DNA from 2 places in the Streptomyces sp. NPDC001568 genome. Region 2 is predicted to be linked to the other one. Evidence: riboswitches for the same ligand, from Rfam matches in the RefSeq annotation. Region 2 holds a riboswitch; the other holds the start of a gene.
What was found. A riboswitch is a leader RNA that binds a small molecule or an ion and turns the genes downstream of it on or off. The one in region 2 is predicted to bind glycine.
Positions count from the first base shown of each region.

Region 1: it holds a riboswitch for glycine, as region 2 does, so the genes downstream of both, gcvP (aminomethyl-transferring glycine dehydrogenase) here and gcvT (glycine cleavage system aminomethyltransferase GcvT) in region 2, are expected to answer to the same signal.

Region 1 is NZ_JBIAVF010000017.1:208,470-216,063, forward strand. Features, by position in the region: gene ACFY0I_RS29115 (hypothetical protein) at 1-437, shown strand, start outside; gene ACFY0I_RS29120 (DUF5999 family protein) at 708-896, shown strand; gene gcvP (aminomethyl-transferring glycine dehydrogenase) at 1,009-3,894, opposite strand; glycine riboswitch at 4,090-4,188, opposite strand; gene ACFY0I_RS29130 (PRC-barrel domain-containing protein) at 4,303-4,692, shown strand; gene ACFY0I_RS29135 (DNA polymerase IV) at 4,689-6,149, opposite strand; gene ACFY0I_RS29140 (MerR family transcriptional regulator) at 6,304-6,942, opposite strand; gene ACFY0I_RS29145 (bifunctional nuclease family protein) at 7,160-7,594, opposite strand, start outside.
Region 2 is NZ_JBIAVF010000016.1:72,430-80,023, forward strand. Features, by position in the region: gene ACFY0I_RS27610 (ABC transporter substrate-binding protein) at 1-665, opposite strand, end outside; gene ACFY0I_RS27615 (ABC transporter permease) at 706-1,698, opposite strand; gene ACFY0I_RS27620 (enhanced serine sensitivity protein SseB C-terminal domain-containing protein) at 2,275-3,015, opposite strand; gene ACFY0I_RS27625 (enhanced serine sensitivity protein SseB) at 3,072-3,806, opposite strand; gene ACFY0I_RS27630 (AAA family ATPase) at 3,876-4,559, opposite strand; glycine riboswitch at 4,748-4,851, shown strand; gene gcvT (glycine cleavage system aminomethyltransferase GcvT) at 5,037-6,152, shown strand; gene gcvH (glycine cleavage system protein GcvH) at 6,286-6,669, shown strand; gene glyA (serine hydroxymethyltransferase) at 6,687-7,594, shown strand, end outside.

The sequences.
Region 1 (7,594 bases), on a different contig from region 2:
CCGGCGGCAGGCCCCCGCGCACCCGGCTCACCGCGTGGCGGTTCCTCATCCGCAGCGGGGACCGCTTCGTCGCCGCGGCCGACACCCGCCTCACGGCGGACGGATGGACCTTCTCCCACTTCTTCGAGGGGCCCTACGTCACCGCCACCGAACGCGCCCTGCGCCAGGCCGAGTCACTGGGGACCGGCTACCAGCCGCGCCTGCTGTCCGTACCGGAGCTGTACATGTTGACCCTGTGGCTGCACGGCGCGGTCGGCGCCGACGCCGCGGCCGGCCTGCCGGCCGCCGCCGACCTGCTGGTTCCGCTCGCCCCGGCACCTCCCGGCATCGCGGCGTTCCGGCCGCACACCGTGTCCGAACTCCTGCCCGTACTGACGCACCGGCTGACTCGGCAGGCCCCTCCGGTGCCGCCCCCCGTAGCCGCACCGGCGGCCTGAACACAGCCACCCGGACGACCCATTCGGCCTAGTCCGCTGGGACCATTCGCGAACCATCCGAAATGACAGGGGAGTTGGCCTGAACCGCCCGCACGGGTGATGCGTCCTCAATCCATGAGGACAGCTGCCGGGAAATACCTGCGAAGCAGCCGTCCTGGGGGAAGACTGAGCCCATCCTCCCCGCAGGTGCGGGGACGACCCAGGGGGACGGCCATGAATCACGCATCGAGCCGTAGCGAACAGACCACACCGCAGCGAAAGAACGCATCCATGTGCCAGCACCAGCCTGCCTGCCCGTCATCAGAGTCCGCCGACCGGGAGGCCGCGCGCCCGGTGGCCAACCACCCGGAGCAGGGCTGGAGCCTGCTGTGCAACGGCGTCCTGCTCTTCGAGGACACCGGTGAACTCCTGCCGGACGGACAGATCATCGCGCCGCACCGCCCGCTCGCGGCGGCCTGAGCGGACCTGACGGAACGGAAGAAGGGGCCGTTCCCGGAGCATGTGCTCCGGGAACGGCCCCTTCAACGCGTCGGCCCGACGGGTCCGCGCCCCGTCACCGCGTCACGCGGGATCAGTTGTCGTACTCGTCCAGCGGCGGGCAGGAGCACACCAGGTTCCGGTCGCCGAACGCGCCGTCGATCCGGCGCACCGGCGGCCAGTACTTCTCGGCGGGCGTGACACCGGCCGGGAAGACGGCCTCGTCCCGGGTGTACGGGTGGTTCCACTCGCCGCCCAGCGAAGCCGCGGTGTGCGGGGAGTTGGCGAGCGGGTTGTCGTCGGCCGGCCACTCGCCGCCCGCGACCCGCTCGATCTCGCCGCGGATCGCGATCATCGCGTCACAGAAGCGGTCGATCTCGGCGAGGTCCTCGGACTCCGTCGGTTCGATCATCAGCGTGCCGGCGACCGGGAAGGACATCGTCGGCGCGTGGAAGCCGTAGTCGATCAGACGCTTGGCGATGTCGTCCACGCTCACGCCCGTCGACTTCGACAGCGGACGCAGGTCGATGATGCACTCGTGCGCGACCAGGTTGCCCGGGCCGGTGTACAGCACCGGGTAGTGCGGCTCCAGACGCTTGGCGATGTAGTTGGCGCCCAGTACCGCCACCTGGGTGGCGCGCTTGAGCCCCTCACCACCCATCAGGCGTACGTACGACCAGGAGATCGGCAGGATGCCCGCCGAGCCCCACGGCGCGGCCGAGATCGGGCCGACGCCCGTCTCCGGACCGGCCGTCGGCTGGAGCGGGTGGTTCGGCAGGTACGGGGCCAGGTGCGCCCGGACGCCGACCGGGCCCACGCCGGGGCCGCCGCCGCCGTGCGGGATGCAGAAGGTCTTGTGCAGGTTCAGGTGCGAGACGTCGCCGCCGAAGTGACCCGGCTTGGCCAGGCCCACCAGGGCGTTCAGGTTGGCGCCGTCGACGTACACCTGGCCGCCGGCCTCGTGCACCTGGGCGCAGATGTCGGCGACGTGCTCCTCGAACACACCGTGCGTCGACGGGTAGGTGATCATCAGCACGGCGAGCTCGTCGCGGTACTGCTCGATCTTGGCGCGCAGGTCGGCCGCGTCCACCTCGCCGTCGTCCGCCGTCTTGACGACGACGACCTTCATGCCGGCCATCACGGCGCTCGCCGCGTTGGTGCCGTGCGCGGAGGACGGGATGAGGCAGATGGTGCGCTGCTCGTCGCCGTTCGCCCGGTGGTAGGCGCGGACGGCCAGCAGGCCGGCGAGCTCGCCCTGGGAGCCGGCGTTCGGCTGGATGGAGACCTTGTCGTAGCCGGTCACCTCGCAGAGACGTTCCTCCAGCTCGGTGATGAGCGTGAGGTACCCCTGCGCCTGCTCGACCGGGGCGAACGGGTGCAGCTGGCCGAATTCGGGCCAGGTCACCGGCTCCATCTCGGTCGTCGCGTTGAGCTTCATCGTGCAGGAACCCAGCGGGATCATGCCGCGGTCCAGCGCGTAGTCCTTGTCCGACAGCTTGCGCAGGTAGCGCAGCATCGCGGTCTCGGAGCGGTGCTGGTGGAACACCGGGTGGGTGAGGACCTCGTCCGAGCGCTGCAGGGCCTCGGGCAGGGTCTCGGCCGTGGTGGCGTCCAGGGCCTCGAGGTCGGCGGCGACCCCGAAGGCGCCCCAGACGGCCTCGACGTCGGCGCGCAGGGTGGTCTCGTCACAGGCGACGGAGACCAGGTCGGCGTCGACCTGGAAGAGGTTGACGCCCGCGGCGCGGGCGGCCGCGACGACCTCGGCCGCCTTGCCGGGGACGCGGGCGGTGATCGTGTCGAAGTACGAGCCGTGCACGACCTCGACCCCGCCGGCCGTCAGGCCCGCGGCGAGCAGGGCGGCGTAGCGGTGGGTGCGGCGGGCGATCGTCCGCAGCCCGTCCGGGCCGTGGTAGACGGCGTACATGCCGGCCATGACGGCGAGCAGCACCTGCGCGGTACAGATGTTGCTGGTGGCCTTCTCGCGGCGGATGTGCTGCTCGCGGGTCTGCAGCGCCAGCCGGTACGCCTTGTTGCCGTCCGCGTCGACGGAGACGCCGACGAGGCGGCCCGGCAGGGAGCGGGCGTGCTTGGCCTGAACGGCCATGTAGCCGGCGTGGGGTCCGCCGAAGCCCATCGGGACGCCGAAGCGCTGGGTGGTGCCGACGGCGATGTCCGCGCCCAGCTCGCCCGGGGAGGTCAGCAGGGTCAGGGCGAGCAGGTCGGCGGAGACGGTGACGACGGCGCCGAGCTCGTGCGCCTGGTCGATGACCGGCTTGATCTCCCGTACGGCGCCGGAGGCACCGGGGTACTGGAGCAGCACGCCGAAGACGCCGCGCTCGGCGATCTCGGCGGGGATGCCGTCCGACAGGTCGGCGACGACGACCTCCACGCCCGTGGGCTCGGCGCGGGTCTCGATCACCGCGATGGTCTGCGGCAGCGCGTCGGCGTCGATCAGGAAGACACCGCCCTTGACCTTGCCGACACGGCGGGCCAGCGACATGGCCTCGGCGGCGGCGGTGCCCTCGTCGAGGAGGGAGGCGCCGGAGGTCGGCAGACCGGTCAGGTCGGCGACGACGGTCTGGAAGTTCAGCAGGGCTTCCAGCCGGCCCTGCGAGATCTCCGGCTGGTAGGGCGTGTACGCCGTGTACCAGGCCGGGTTCTCCATGACGTTGCGCAGGATGACCGGCGGGGTGAAGGTGCCGTAGTAGCCGAGGCCGATCATCGAGGAGAGGACCTGGTTGCGGTCGGCGAGCGAGCGGAGCTCGGCGAGCACCTCCGCCTCGGTCCGTGCCTCGGGCAGGTTCAGCGCCGCGGCGGTCTTGATCACATCCGGTACCGCGGCGGCGGTGAGCTCGTCCAGGGAGCCGTAGCCCACCTGGGCGAGCATCTTCGCCTGCGCCTCGGCGTCCGGGCCGATGTGGCGCTGCTCGAAGGGGATGCCTCGCTCCAGCTGGGAGAGCGGAATGCGGTTGGCGGTCATGACGGAGGCCTCCTGGTCGTATGACCTGCGAGGGGCACCACGGCGCGGGCACCCGGACGGCCTCCCCCTCTGTCATCTCAACCTGAGAGCTTCACCGGGCCACGAGGGGATCGCCCACGGGGTCCGGCTTTCACCGTCGGTGAGGAGAGGAGCCGGTACTGCGTCCCGGCACCGCTCCTGCTTTCCAGAGTGGCCTCTTCACGTGCGGTACGTATGCCTGAGAGATTCCGGGGAGGATTTGCTCCTTCGGCGCCTCCGTCGAACTCAATCGGAGGACTCTCCCGCACAGGGTCAACAGCCGTCACCCAGCCTACCAGCGAGGATCTGGACCCTCCCTCGAGTGGCCCCGTCTGCGGATATGCACTTTTGTAGTGATTACGGATGGAGTTGCGACCCAGTGGAGGGACCGTGCAGACCGACATCGATCCGCGCAGCCTGATCGGCCGCAAGGCATTCGACCGGAACGGCGCCAAGATCGGCACCGTGGACGAGGTCTACCTCGACGACGCCACGGGCGTTCCGGAGTGGGCCGCCGTACGGACCGGCCTCTTCGGCCGGGACGCCTTCGTCCCCCTGGAGCCCAGCGAGGTGGTGGACGACACCCTGCGCGTGCCGTTCGAACGTTCCCTCATCAGGGACGCCCCCGATTTCGGGGTCGGCCGTCACCTCTCCCCCGAGCAGGAGCTCCAGCTCTACCACCACTACGGCCTCGACGTGGTCCTCCCCTCGGAGTTCCAGCACGCCCCGCCCCCACCCGCCAAGAAGCGCCGCCGCGACGCCGGCCGGCCGGCCGGTTAGGCGGACACGCCCCCGGCCGGACCCACCAGGGGCAGCGGATCGGACGGCTCCAGCTCGGGGTCGTCCACCCGGAAGGTACGGGCCCGGCCCGGCGCGGAGCCGGGCCGCTCGAACCGTACGGTCACCCGGCCGACCCCACTGCCCTGGACCCAGCCGGGCCCGTACACCGCATGCCGTACGTCGCTCCCGGCCGCCCAGTACCGCACCACGCCCCCGCCCGGGTCCCCGGGCGCTCCTCCACCCTCCACGCTCCCTACGGCCCCTGCGGCCCCTCCAGGCGCCTCCACCTCACCGGCCCCGGACGGCACGTCCACCCGCTCCGCCCCATCCGGCGCAACGGTCCCGCTCTCCTGCGCGACGCCCGGGTCGCCGTCCGCCTCGGCGGCGCGCACCTGGGCGAAGAGGTCCTCCTGCGTGTAGTCCGCGAGGCCCGTCACCCCGACCCCCAGGAGGCGTACTCCTCCCGTGGTGTCCACGCCCTCCAGCAGCCGCGCGGCCGCCTCCCGCACCACGGCCGGGTCGTCCGTCGGGCCGCGCAGGGTCTCGGAGCGGGTCAGCGTCGAGAAGTCGTAGCGCCGCACCTTGAGGACGATGGTCCGGCCCGAGTGGCCGGAGGCCCGCAGCCGGCCCACGCACCGGTCGGCGAGCCGCTGCACCTCGTTGCGGATCCGTACCCGGTCGTGCAGGTCCACGTCGAAGGTGTCCTCGACCGAAACGGACTTCGCGTCGCGCTCCGCGACCACGGGCCGGTCGTCCAGCCCCAGCGCCATCCGGTACAGCCCCGCCCCGTGCGCCTTGCCGACCATCCGGACCAGCTCGTCCTCACCGGCTTCGGCGAGCTCCCCGACGGTGGTGATCCCGGCCCGGCGCAGGTGCTCCCCGGTGGCCGGCCCCACCCCGGGCAGGGTCCGCACCGACATGGGCGCGAGCAGTTCCCGTTCGGTGCCGGGTTCGATGAGCAGCAGCCCGTCCGGCTTGGCCTCCTCGGAGGCCACTTTGGCGAGCATCTTCGACCCGGCCAGCCCCACCGAGCCACTGAGCCCCGTGGCGGCCGTGATGTCGGCCCGCAGCCGCTCCCCCACCGCCCGGGCCCCGGCCGCGTCGAATGCGGCCCCGCCCGCCTCCAGGTCCACGAAGGCCTCGTCCAGGCTGAGCGGCTCGACCAGCGGCGACAGCGCCCTCAGCATGCCCATGACCAGCTCGCTGACCTCGCGGTAGAGGGTGAAGCGGGGGATCAGGCAGGCCCCGTTCGGGCAGAGCCGACGGGCCTGGGCCATCGGCATCGCCGAGTGGACCCCGAACCGGCGGGCTTCGTAGGAGGCGGTGGCCACCACACCGCGCGGTCCCAGCCCGCCGACGATCACGGCCTTACCGCGCAGGCTGGGCTTCGACGCCTGCTCCGCCGAGGCGTAGAAGGCGTCCATGTCCAGGTGCAGGATGGTCGGGGCGGATCTCACAGCCCGATGCTCCCCTACGGCACTGACAACGCCGCGGCCACCGCGACGGAGGCGGCGCCCTCGCGGTCCGCGAGGAGGCCGCGCCTCACCGGACCCGATCAGCCGGGCCGCATCGCCCGGCTGCGATGGGAGAGTCGCGATCGGAGAGCCGCGATCAGACGGCCCGGTTGCGGCGCGCGGCCAGTTCGTCGGCCGGATTCTGGCCCACCAGGGTCTCCCCGGTGTCCACGCGCTCCCCGTGCAGCTGCGACAGGGCGTTCTCCACGTCCCGCCAGACCACGCCCACCGCGATGCCGAAGACGCCCTGCCCGCCCTGGAGGAGGCTCACCACCTGGTCCGGTGAGGTGCACTCGTACACGGTCGCGCCGTCGCTCATCAGCGTCATGCGCTCCAGGTCGTGGAAACCGCGGTCCCGCAGGTGCTGCACGGCGGTGCGGATGTTCTGCAACGCCACCCCGGTGTCCAGGAAGCGCTTGACGATCTTGAGGACCACCACGTCGCGAAAGCTGTACAGCCGCTGCGTGCCGGATCCGTACGCGGGCCGGACGCTCGGCTCCACCAGCCCCGTCCGCGCCCAGTAGTCGAGCTGCCGGTACGTGATGCCGGCCGCGGCACATGCCGTCGGGCCGCGGTAGCCGACCTGCTCGGGCGCCGGGGCGTCGCTCACCGGTCCGACCGGCGTGGACGCCGGCTGACGGTGCGCGGACCCGGCCGCGCCGCCGTGCAGCGGGTACGGCCCACCATCACTCCGTGCGGGGGTGCCCCCGGTCGTACCGTCGCCCGTGATCCTCACGCCGACCCTCCGTCCTTGACCTGCCCACCTCGAAGGTAGGCAGTGACCAGGGGTGCGTCAACGATCGCCACACTCGGCACGCCGAGTGATAATCACCCTGAGAGTGGTTTCCCGTACCCCATTGCGGGGAAAGGCTACTCGAATGGGCTGAAAGTTCCCGGTGGGCGACGCGGCCGCGTTTCACGGCGCCCGCCCCCGCGACTCCCCTTCGCACCCCTCACTGCGGGCCGGTACCGAAGTCCTCCGGTGAGATCTGGTCGAGGAACTCGCGGAACTTCTCCACCTCGTCCTCCTGTTCGTCGGGAATGGCGATTCCGGCGTCGTCGAGCACACCGTCACTGCCGTAGATCGGCGTCCCCGTCCGCAGGGCCAGCGCTATGGCATCGGAAGGCCGCGCGCTCACCTCGACCCCGCTGGCGAAGACCAGCTCCGCATAGAAGACACCCTCGCGCAGATCCGTGATCCGGACCTCGGAGAGCTCCTCACCGACCGCTTCCAGCACGTCCTTGAACAGGTCGTGCGTCAGCGGCCGGGCAGGGGCCATTCCCTGCTGGGCGAAGGCAATGGCGGTAGCCTCCCCAGGACCGATCCAGATGGGGAGGTACCGGTCGCCTCCCACTTCACGTAGGAGCACGATCGGCTGGTTGGAGGG
Region 2 (7,594 bases):
GGCGAGGAGGACGGCATGGCCAGCAGGTAGCTGAAGTCGGAGTTGGCGGACGCCAGGTTGAAGACGACCGTCTTGTCGTCCGGCGTCTCGACCGACTTCAGACCCATCTTGTTCGGGTCGGTGTCCTTGTACGGGCCGGGGTACTTCTGGCCCTGGTCGAGCAGGTCGATCAGGTACGTCGGACCACCGGACAGCACGTCCTGCGCGAAGACGCGCTCGATGCCGTACTTGATGTCCTTCGAGGTGACCGGCGTACCGTCCTCGAACTTGACGCCGTCCTTCAGCTTGACGGTGTAGGTCTTGCCGTCGTTGCTGAGCACCGGCAGGGCCTCGGCGAGGTCCGGGACCAGCTTGGTGCCCGCCTCCCCCGGCTTGCTGTCGTACGCGAGCAGCTGGCGCACGTAGAGGCGCTGCATGTTCCACACGAAGCCGTAGTAGGCACGCGCCGGGTCGAGGTAGTCGACGTCCTGCGGCGACCAGAGCTTGAGCTCCCCGCCCTTGGCGTCCGACGGGTTCACGAGGCCGGTGGTGGCCGCGTTGAACGCGGCTCCGCCGTCACCGCCCTTGCCCTCGGACTTCTTGCCGTCGCCGTCACCGCACGCGGCGGTCAGGGACAGGGCGGCGATCACGGCGGTGATCGCGAGTGCCTGCTTTCTGCGGATCACTATTGTCCAACCTCCATAGGTGGGTGAATCGAGAAGCGGTTCAGCTGCCCTTGGGGTCGAGTGCGTCACGCAGCCCGTCCCCGAAGAGGTTGAACGCCAGGACGGTGATGAAGATCGTGATACCCGGGACCACCATGTACATGGGGTCGTCCTGGTAGATGGGGATGGCGTCGGACAGCATCTTTCCCCAGGAGGCGGTGGGCGGCTTGACGCCGGCGCCGAGGAAGCTGAGGGCCGCTTCCGTCAGGATGTTGGTCGGGATGATCAGCGTCGCGTAGACGAGGATCGGCGCGACCAGGTTGGGCAGCAGCTCCTTGATCAGGATGTAGCCGCGGCCGGCGCCCAGGCTGCGGGCCGCCTCGACGTACTCGCGCTCCCTCAGGGAGATCGTCTGGCCGCGGACGATGCGGCCGATGTACGGCCAGCCGAAGAAGCCGATGACGATGATCAGCACGCCCATCCGGACGCCCGAACCCTCGAAGCCCAGAAGGGAGTTGGGGACGACCGAGACCAGGGCGATGGTGAACAGCAACTGCGGGAAGGCCAGCAGCAGGTCCATCAGGCGGCTGATGACGCCGTCGACCCAGCCGCCGAGGAAGCCCGCCAGCGCGCCGAGGAAGCTGCCGATGACGACCGACACGAAGGCCGCCAGGAAGGCCACGACCAGCGAGATGCGGGCGCCGTAGACGATCCGACTGAACACGTCGCGCCCGTTGGTCGGTTCGACGCCCAGCAGGAACTCGGAGCTCATGCCGCCGAAGGAGCCGATCGGTGTGCCCAGGTCCGGGTCGATCATGTCCTCGTGGAACTCGTTGGGCGGGTGGCCCAACAGGCTCACGATCTGCGGTGCGAACACCGCGATCAGGATCAACAGGATCACGACCACGCCGCCGGTCAGCGCGACCTTGTCACGCTTGAGCCGCATCCAGGCGATGCGGCCGGGCGAACGGCCTTCGATGGCTTTGGCAGGGACGTCGGCTACGGACACGGGTGCGGGTGTTTCCGCGCTCGTGTCGTGCAGTGGTGCCGTCATCGTGGTGGGGACCCCTCTCGGCCGACGGGTGGTCGGCCCATGCCCGCCGCTGTGGCGGCGTTGGTGCGGAGTGGCGCTCGGAGTGCGTGGTACACGCAGAACGCGTGCGGAGTGCAGGGTGCGGAGCAGCTGAAGTGCGGAAAGTGCGGGAAGTGCCGTGCGGAAACAACAAGCGAAGTCCACGTGCCGAACCGGGTCCTGGAGGACTGACCGGCTCTTGGGTGGGGAGTCTTCATCGGGCGCTCGACCAGCCGCCAGACCCGCAGATGAATGGATGCGCAACCGTGATCTGACGCATCGGTTCCCGTTATCCGGACTCCGCTGTCGGCTCAGCGGAGCAAGACCGGCCGTTCGGTACCTAACCGGACATCACGCCCAACTCCCTGGAGGAGTGCGTCTATTGGGCGCCCAACAGGGATGAAATCCGGACAAGGCGAAGGCCGCCGGGAACCGTGGTTCCCGGCGGCCCGAAGTCCGTCGAAGGGGTCCGTCCCAGAGTGCGGGAAGCTGCCCGTTTTCCCTGTAGGTGACCTGGTGAAGGCCCTCCGGGAGCGCCCCGGCGGCCTCCGGCGCCCGCTAGTGGACCGCCGCCTGACCCTCCCGGTCGTAGAACGGCCGGGTCTGCGCGCGCAGCCACATCGCCACCGGGTCGTGCTCGTCGGCCAGCGCGACCGTGCACACCGGCACCCCCTCGGGCACCGCCCCGACCGACTGCCGCATCATCTCCCGTACGGATTCCAGCGCGGGCGCGGAGGCGTCGTAGAGGTCGAGCCCCACCGCCAGGTACGCCGACCCCAGCGAGGGCTGCACCCAGGCGCGGCGCAGCGAGCGCACGGCGGGCGTGCGGTGCGCGTGACGGGTCAGCAGCCCGTAGAACTGGGGCAGCTCCAGGGAGGGCTCGGAGAGCCGCAGCGGGCCCGCCGGCATCCGGTCCAGGCCGGTGGCGATCCGGCGCAGGTCGGCCCACGGCACGCCGAGGCCGCCGCCCTGGGCGTGCGGATTGACCCACAGCCCCCAGCGGTCCGGGTACAGGGCGCGGGCGATGTCCCGGCCGGTGACCACTTCGTAGCCGCGGTTCCAGCCGCTCGCGGCCAGTTCCTGCGGCGAGGTCACGCAGGGCGCGTAACCGAGGCCCTCGACCTCCATGCCGCCGTACTGGGCGTCCGGTGAGCCCGGCTGCCCCTGCCACAACAGCATCCACAGCCGCCCCTCGGCGAGGCCGTGCAGCAATGACTCGTAGCTCTCATAGCGCCCGGGAGTCACCTGGCGCAGCATGTGCTCGACCTGCCCGGCCGCGGCCGTGCCTGACGCACTCACCCGGTACCCCTCTTCGTCCGCCCGTCGTCCACCCGTACCGACCAGCTTAAGCGGCGCTACGGGAGGTAGAAGGGGCGTACGCGCTCACGAATCCACTCCGTGACCGGGTCCTCGGCGGCGTCGAGCAGGATCAACTGCACGGTCCAGGGCACCGGTACGCGCGCCAGGGCCCGCCCGAGGGCCTCCAGCGGGGCGCCGCGGAACTCGGGGTCCCATCCCACCAGCCGGACACCGACGTACAGCTCGGGGGCCCCGCCCTCCACGCTCGCCAGACAACGGTGGGCGGCGGCGACCACTCCGGTGCCGCGGAACTCCTCTGCGGCGACGGCCAGGAAGTCGACCGGGTCCTCCTGCCAGTCGGGCTCGAAGAGCCGTACGCGGCCCCCGGTGGCCGGGCCGTCCAGCGGACCCCGCCCGGCCCGGCAGAGCTCGGCGACGGCGGCCGGCGGCAGCGGCACCCCGACGGCCCCCTCCGGGTTCACGGCGATGCCGAGCTGCGGGGGCAGGCCGCGCGCGAACTCCACGGCGGGGGCGATCACGAAGTCCATGCCGGGGCCGGCGCAGTACCGGAACTGGGCCTCCGAGCTGTAGACGGGGACGTACGCCTCCCCGCCGATCAGCATCGTGGGAAGGCTGAGGCTGCCCTGCTCCGGGCCGCCGCCCTCGGGCAGCGGCACCCAGAGCGGGCTGCGCCCGAGCACCTCGACGATCCGCTCCCCGGCGTCCGTCCGCCCGAGCGCCGCCCCGAGCACCTGCTCCAACTCGTTCGCCGGCCAGCCGCTGCCCTGCATGTACCCCTGCCCTCCGTGTGGCGCCGATGTGCTGCCGAGGCTATCGGCTGCGGACGGGCCCGGTCGGAGTCAGCCGTGGAAGGCGATGGAGGTCACGGCGGCGGCCGAGCGGCGGTCGAGCAGCGTCGCCGAGGCGCAGCCCGCGGGCGGCCGTCCGGCCTCGGCCTCGCGGAGCAGCCGGCGGACGGCGCCGCGGTGGCGCGCGAAGGCGTACGCGGACACCCGACGCCCCCGCGCCGCCTGCCCGGAGAGCGCCTCCTCGGCGGTGGTGTCCAGCAGCAACAGGTGCAGCGAGCGGCCCCGGCGGCGGGCGACGGCGGCGAGCAGGCCCCGTACCCAGCTCTGCGTGCCGCAGTCGTGCACCACTACGGAATCGCCGGAGCTGAGCTTGCGCCACAGCCCCCAGTAGTGGGCGACGCGGACGAGCGGCCGGTACGCGGCGTAGGGCAGCGCGGCCGGCATCCGGCGCTCCCAGCGCTCGCGGGCGTCCTGGGAGTCGATGCCGCCGCCTTCGGTGGCGCGCTTGATCAGGGTGCTCTTGCCGCCGCCGGGCAGCCCGGACACCACGACGATGTCCCCCGCCGACCAGCCGAGCCGGTGCGGGCCGCGCGCGGCGGATCCGCGCAGGTCACGGACCGGGCCGACGCCCTCCGCGTGGATCCGCGGATCCACGCCCGCGCCCCGCTGGGTCGGGACCCCGTCCAGCCCGTCGAGCCCGTCGAGCCCGTCGATGGGTCCCGTTGTGGTGACCACTCCGAACCTCCACACAGCGTCTCCCCCCGAAACGGGGCCGCACGAGCCCCCTGCCCACTGAGTGTAAAGAGACGGTAATCCGGCGCGCCCGGTTCCGCTCTCCGCTTTCTTCCGGGCCCCGCCACCCGGTCCCCGACGTCCCGTGCAATGATGTGCGCCATCTGGACACCAACTGCATACCGGCCGCTTGAATCCGCGCGGGAGAGTCCCGGCAGGCCGCAAGGCCGTGCCCGGGCGCCGAAGGAGCAAGTACCTCCCTTGAATCTCTCAGGCCCCGTACCGCGTGGATGAGGCAGATCTGAAAAGCGAGCCGCGACACGACCGTCCCGACGGTCGTCGGAGCGTGCTCCACCCAAGGTGCAAACCGTGGAGTTGACCCGTACGCGCGGGAACTCCCGGCGAACCTCTCAGGTTCCGATGACAGATGGGGAGGATCGTCCTCGTCATGTCATGCCCTGGGACCCGGGAGCCACACCCATGAGCACTGCCCCCCGCCTGACCGCGCTCGACGCGCTGCACCGCTCGCTCGGTGCGACCATGACCGATTTCGCGGGCTGGGACATGCCGCTGCGGTACGCCAGTGAGCGCGACGAGCACAACGCCGTGCGCACCCGCGCCGGCCTGTTCGACCTGTCCCACATGGGCGAGATCACCCTGACCGGCCCCGAGGCCGTCAAGGTGCTGGACTACGCGCTGGTCGGCAACATCTCGACCGTCGGTGTCGGCCGCGCCCGCTACACGCACATCTGTCGGGAGGACGGCGGGATCCTCGACGACCTGATCGTCTACCGCCTGGGCGAGACCGAGTTCATGGTCGTCGCCAACGCCTCCAACGCCCAGGTCGTGCTGGACGCGATCACCGAGCGCGCCGCCGGCTTCGACGCCGAGGTCCGTGACGACCGTGACGCGTACGCGCTGATCGCCGTCCAGGGCCCCGAGTCCCCCGGCATCCTGAAGTCCCTCACGGACGCCGACCTGGACGGGCTGAAGTACTACGCGGGCCTGCCGGGCACCGTCGCGGGCGTGCCCGCGCTGATCGCGCGTACGGGCTACACGGGCGAGGACGGCTTCGAGCTGTTCGTCTCCCCCGAGCACGCCGTGGCGCTGTGGCAGGCGCTCACCGAGGCGGGCGCGGGCGTCGGCCTGGTCCCGGCCGGCCTGTCCTGCCGCGACACGCTGCGCCTGGAAGCGGGCATGCCGCTGTACGGGCACGAGCTGACCACCTCCCTCACCCCGTTCGACGCGGGTCTGGGCCGGGTCGTGAAGTTCGAGAAGGAGGGCGACTTCGTCGGCCGCGCCGCGCTGGAGGCCGCCGCCGAGAAGGCCGCCACGAAGGCGCCGCGCAAGCTGGTCGGTCTGATCGCCGAGGGCCGCCGCGTCCCGCGCGCCGGCTTCCCCGTCGTCGCCGACGGCCGGGTCATCGGCGAGGTCACCTCGGGCGCCCCGTCCCCGACGCTGGGCAAGCCGATCGCGATGGCGTACGTCGACGCGGAGCACGCCGCACCGGGCACGTCCGGCGTGGGCGTCGACATTCGCGGTACGCATGAGCCGTACGAGGTCGTGGCCCTGCCGTTCTACAAGCGGCAGAAGTAGTCCCGCACACGGCGACGCGGCACGGACCGGCCGTACGGACACCCGTACGGTGGCGTCCCGTGCCGTCCCGTGGCGTCCCAGCATCCAAGACCGCTGTTCGTATCCACTCCCCCGCATCCAGGAGAATCAGGTCATGAGCAACCCCCAGCAGCTGCGTTACACCAAGGAGCACGAGTGGCTGTCGGACGCCGTGGACGGCGTCGCGACGGTCGGCATCACGGAGTTCGCGGCCAACGCGCTCGGTGACGTCGTCTACGCCCAGCTCCCCGAGGTCGGCGACACCGTCACCGAGGGCGAGACCTGTGGCGAGCTGGAGTCGACCAAGTCGGTCAGCGACCTGTACTCCCCCGTCTCCGGCGAGGTCGTCGAGGCCAACCAGGACGTCGTGGACGACCCGGCCCTCGTGAACACGGCCCCGTTCGAGGGTGGCTGGCTGTTCAAGGTGCGACTCTCGGACGAGCCCAAGGACGTGCTCTCGGCCGAGGAGTACGCCGCGCTCACCCACTCCGACAACTGACACCCCAGGGGATCTTGATGTCCGTACTGAACACGCCCCTCCACGAGCTCGACCCCGACGTCGCCGCCGCCGTCGACGCCGAACTCGTGCGCCAGCAGTCCACCCTGGAAATGATCGCGTCGGAGAACTTCGCTCCCGTCGCCGTCATGGAGGCCCAGGGCTCGGTCCTGACCAACAAGTACGCCGAGGGCTACCCCGGCCGCCGCTACTACGGCGGCTGCGAGCACGTCGACGTCGTCGAGCAGATCGCGATCGACCGGATCAAGGCGCTCTTCGGCGCCGAGGCCGCGAACGTGCAGCCGCACTCCGGTGCGCAGGCGAACGCCGCCGCGATGTTCGCGCTGCTGAAGCCGGGCGACACGATCATGGGCCTGAACCTGGCCCACGGCGGTCACCTGACCCACGGCATGAAGATCAACTTCTCCGGCAAGCTCTACAACGTGGTCCCGTACCACGTCGACGAGACCGGCGAGGTCGACATGGCCGAGGTCGAGCGCCTCGCCAAGGAGTCCAAGCCGCAGCTGATCGTCGCCGGCTGGTCCGCGTACCCGCGCCAGCTGGACTTCGCCGCCTTCCGCCGCATCGCGGACGAGGTCGGCGCGTACCTGATGGTCGACATGGCGCACTTCGCCGGTCTGGTCGCCGCGGGTCTGCACCCGAACCCGGTGCCGCACGCCCACGTCGTCACCACCACCACGCACAAGACCCTCGGCGGTCCGCGCGGCGGTGTCATCCTGTCGACGCAGGAGCTGGCCAAGAAGATCAACTCCGCGGTCTTCCCGGGCCAGCAGGGCGGCCCGCTGGAGCACGTGATCGCGGCCAAGGCCGTCTCCTTCAAGATCGCGGCCTCGGAGGACTTCAAGGAGCGCCAGGTGCGCACCCTGGAGGGCGCGCGCATCCTGGCCGCCCGCCTGGTCCAGGACGA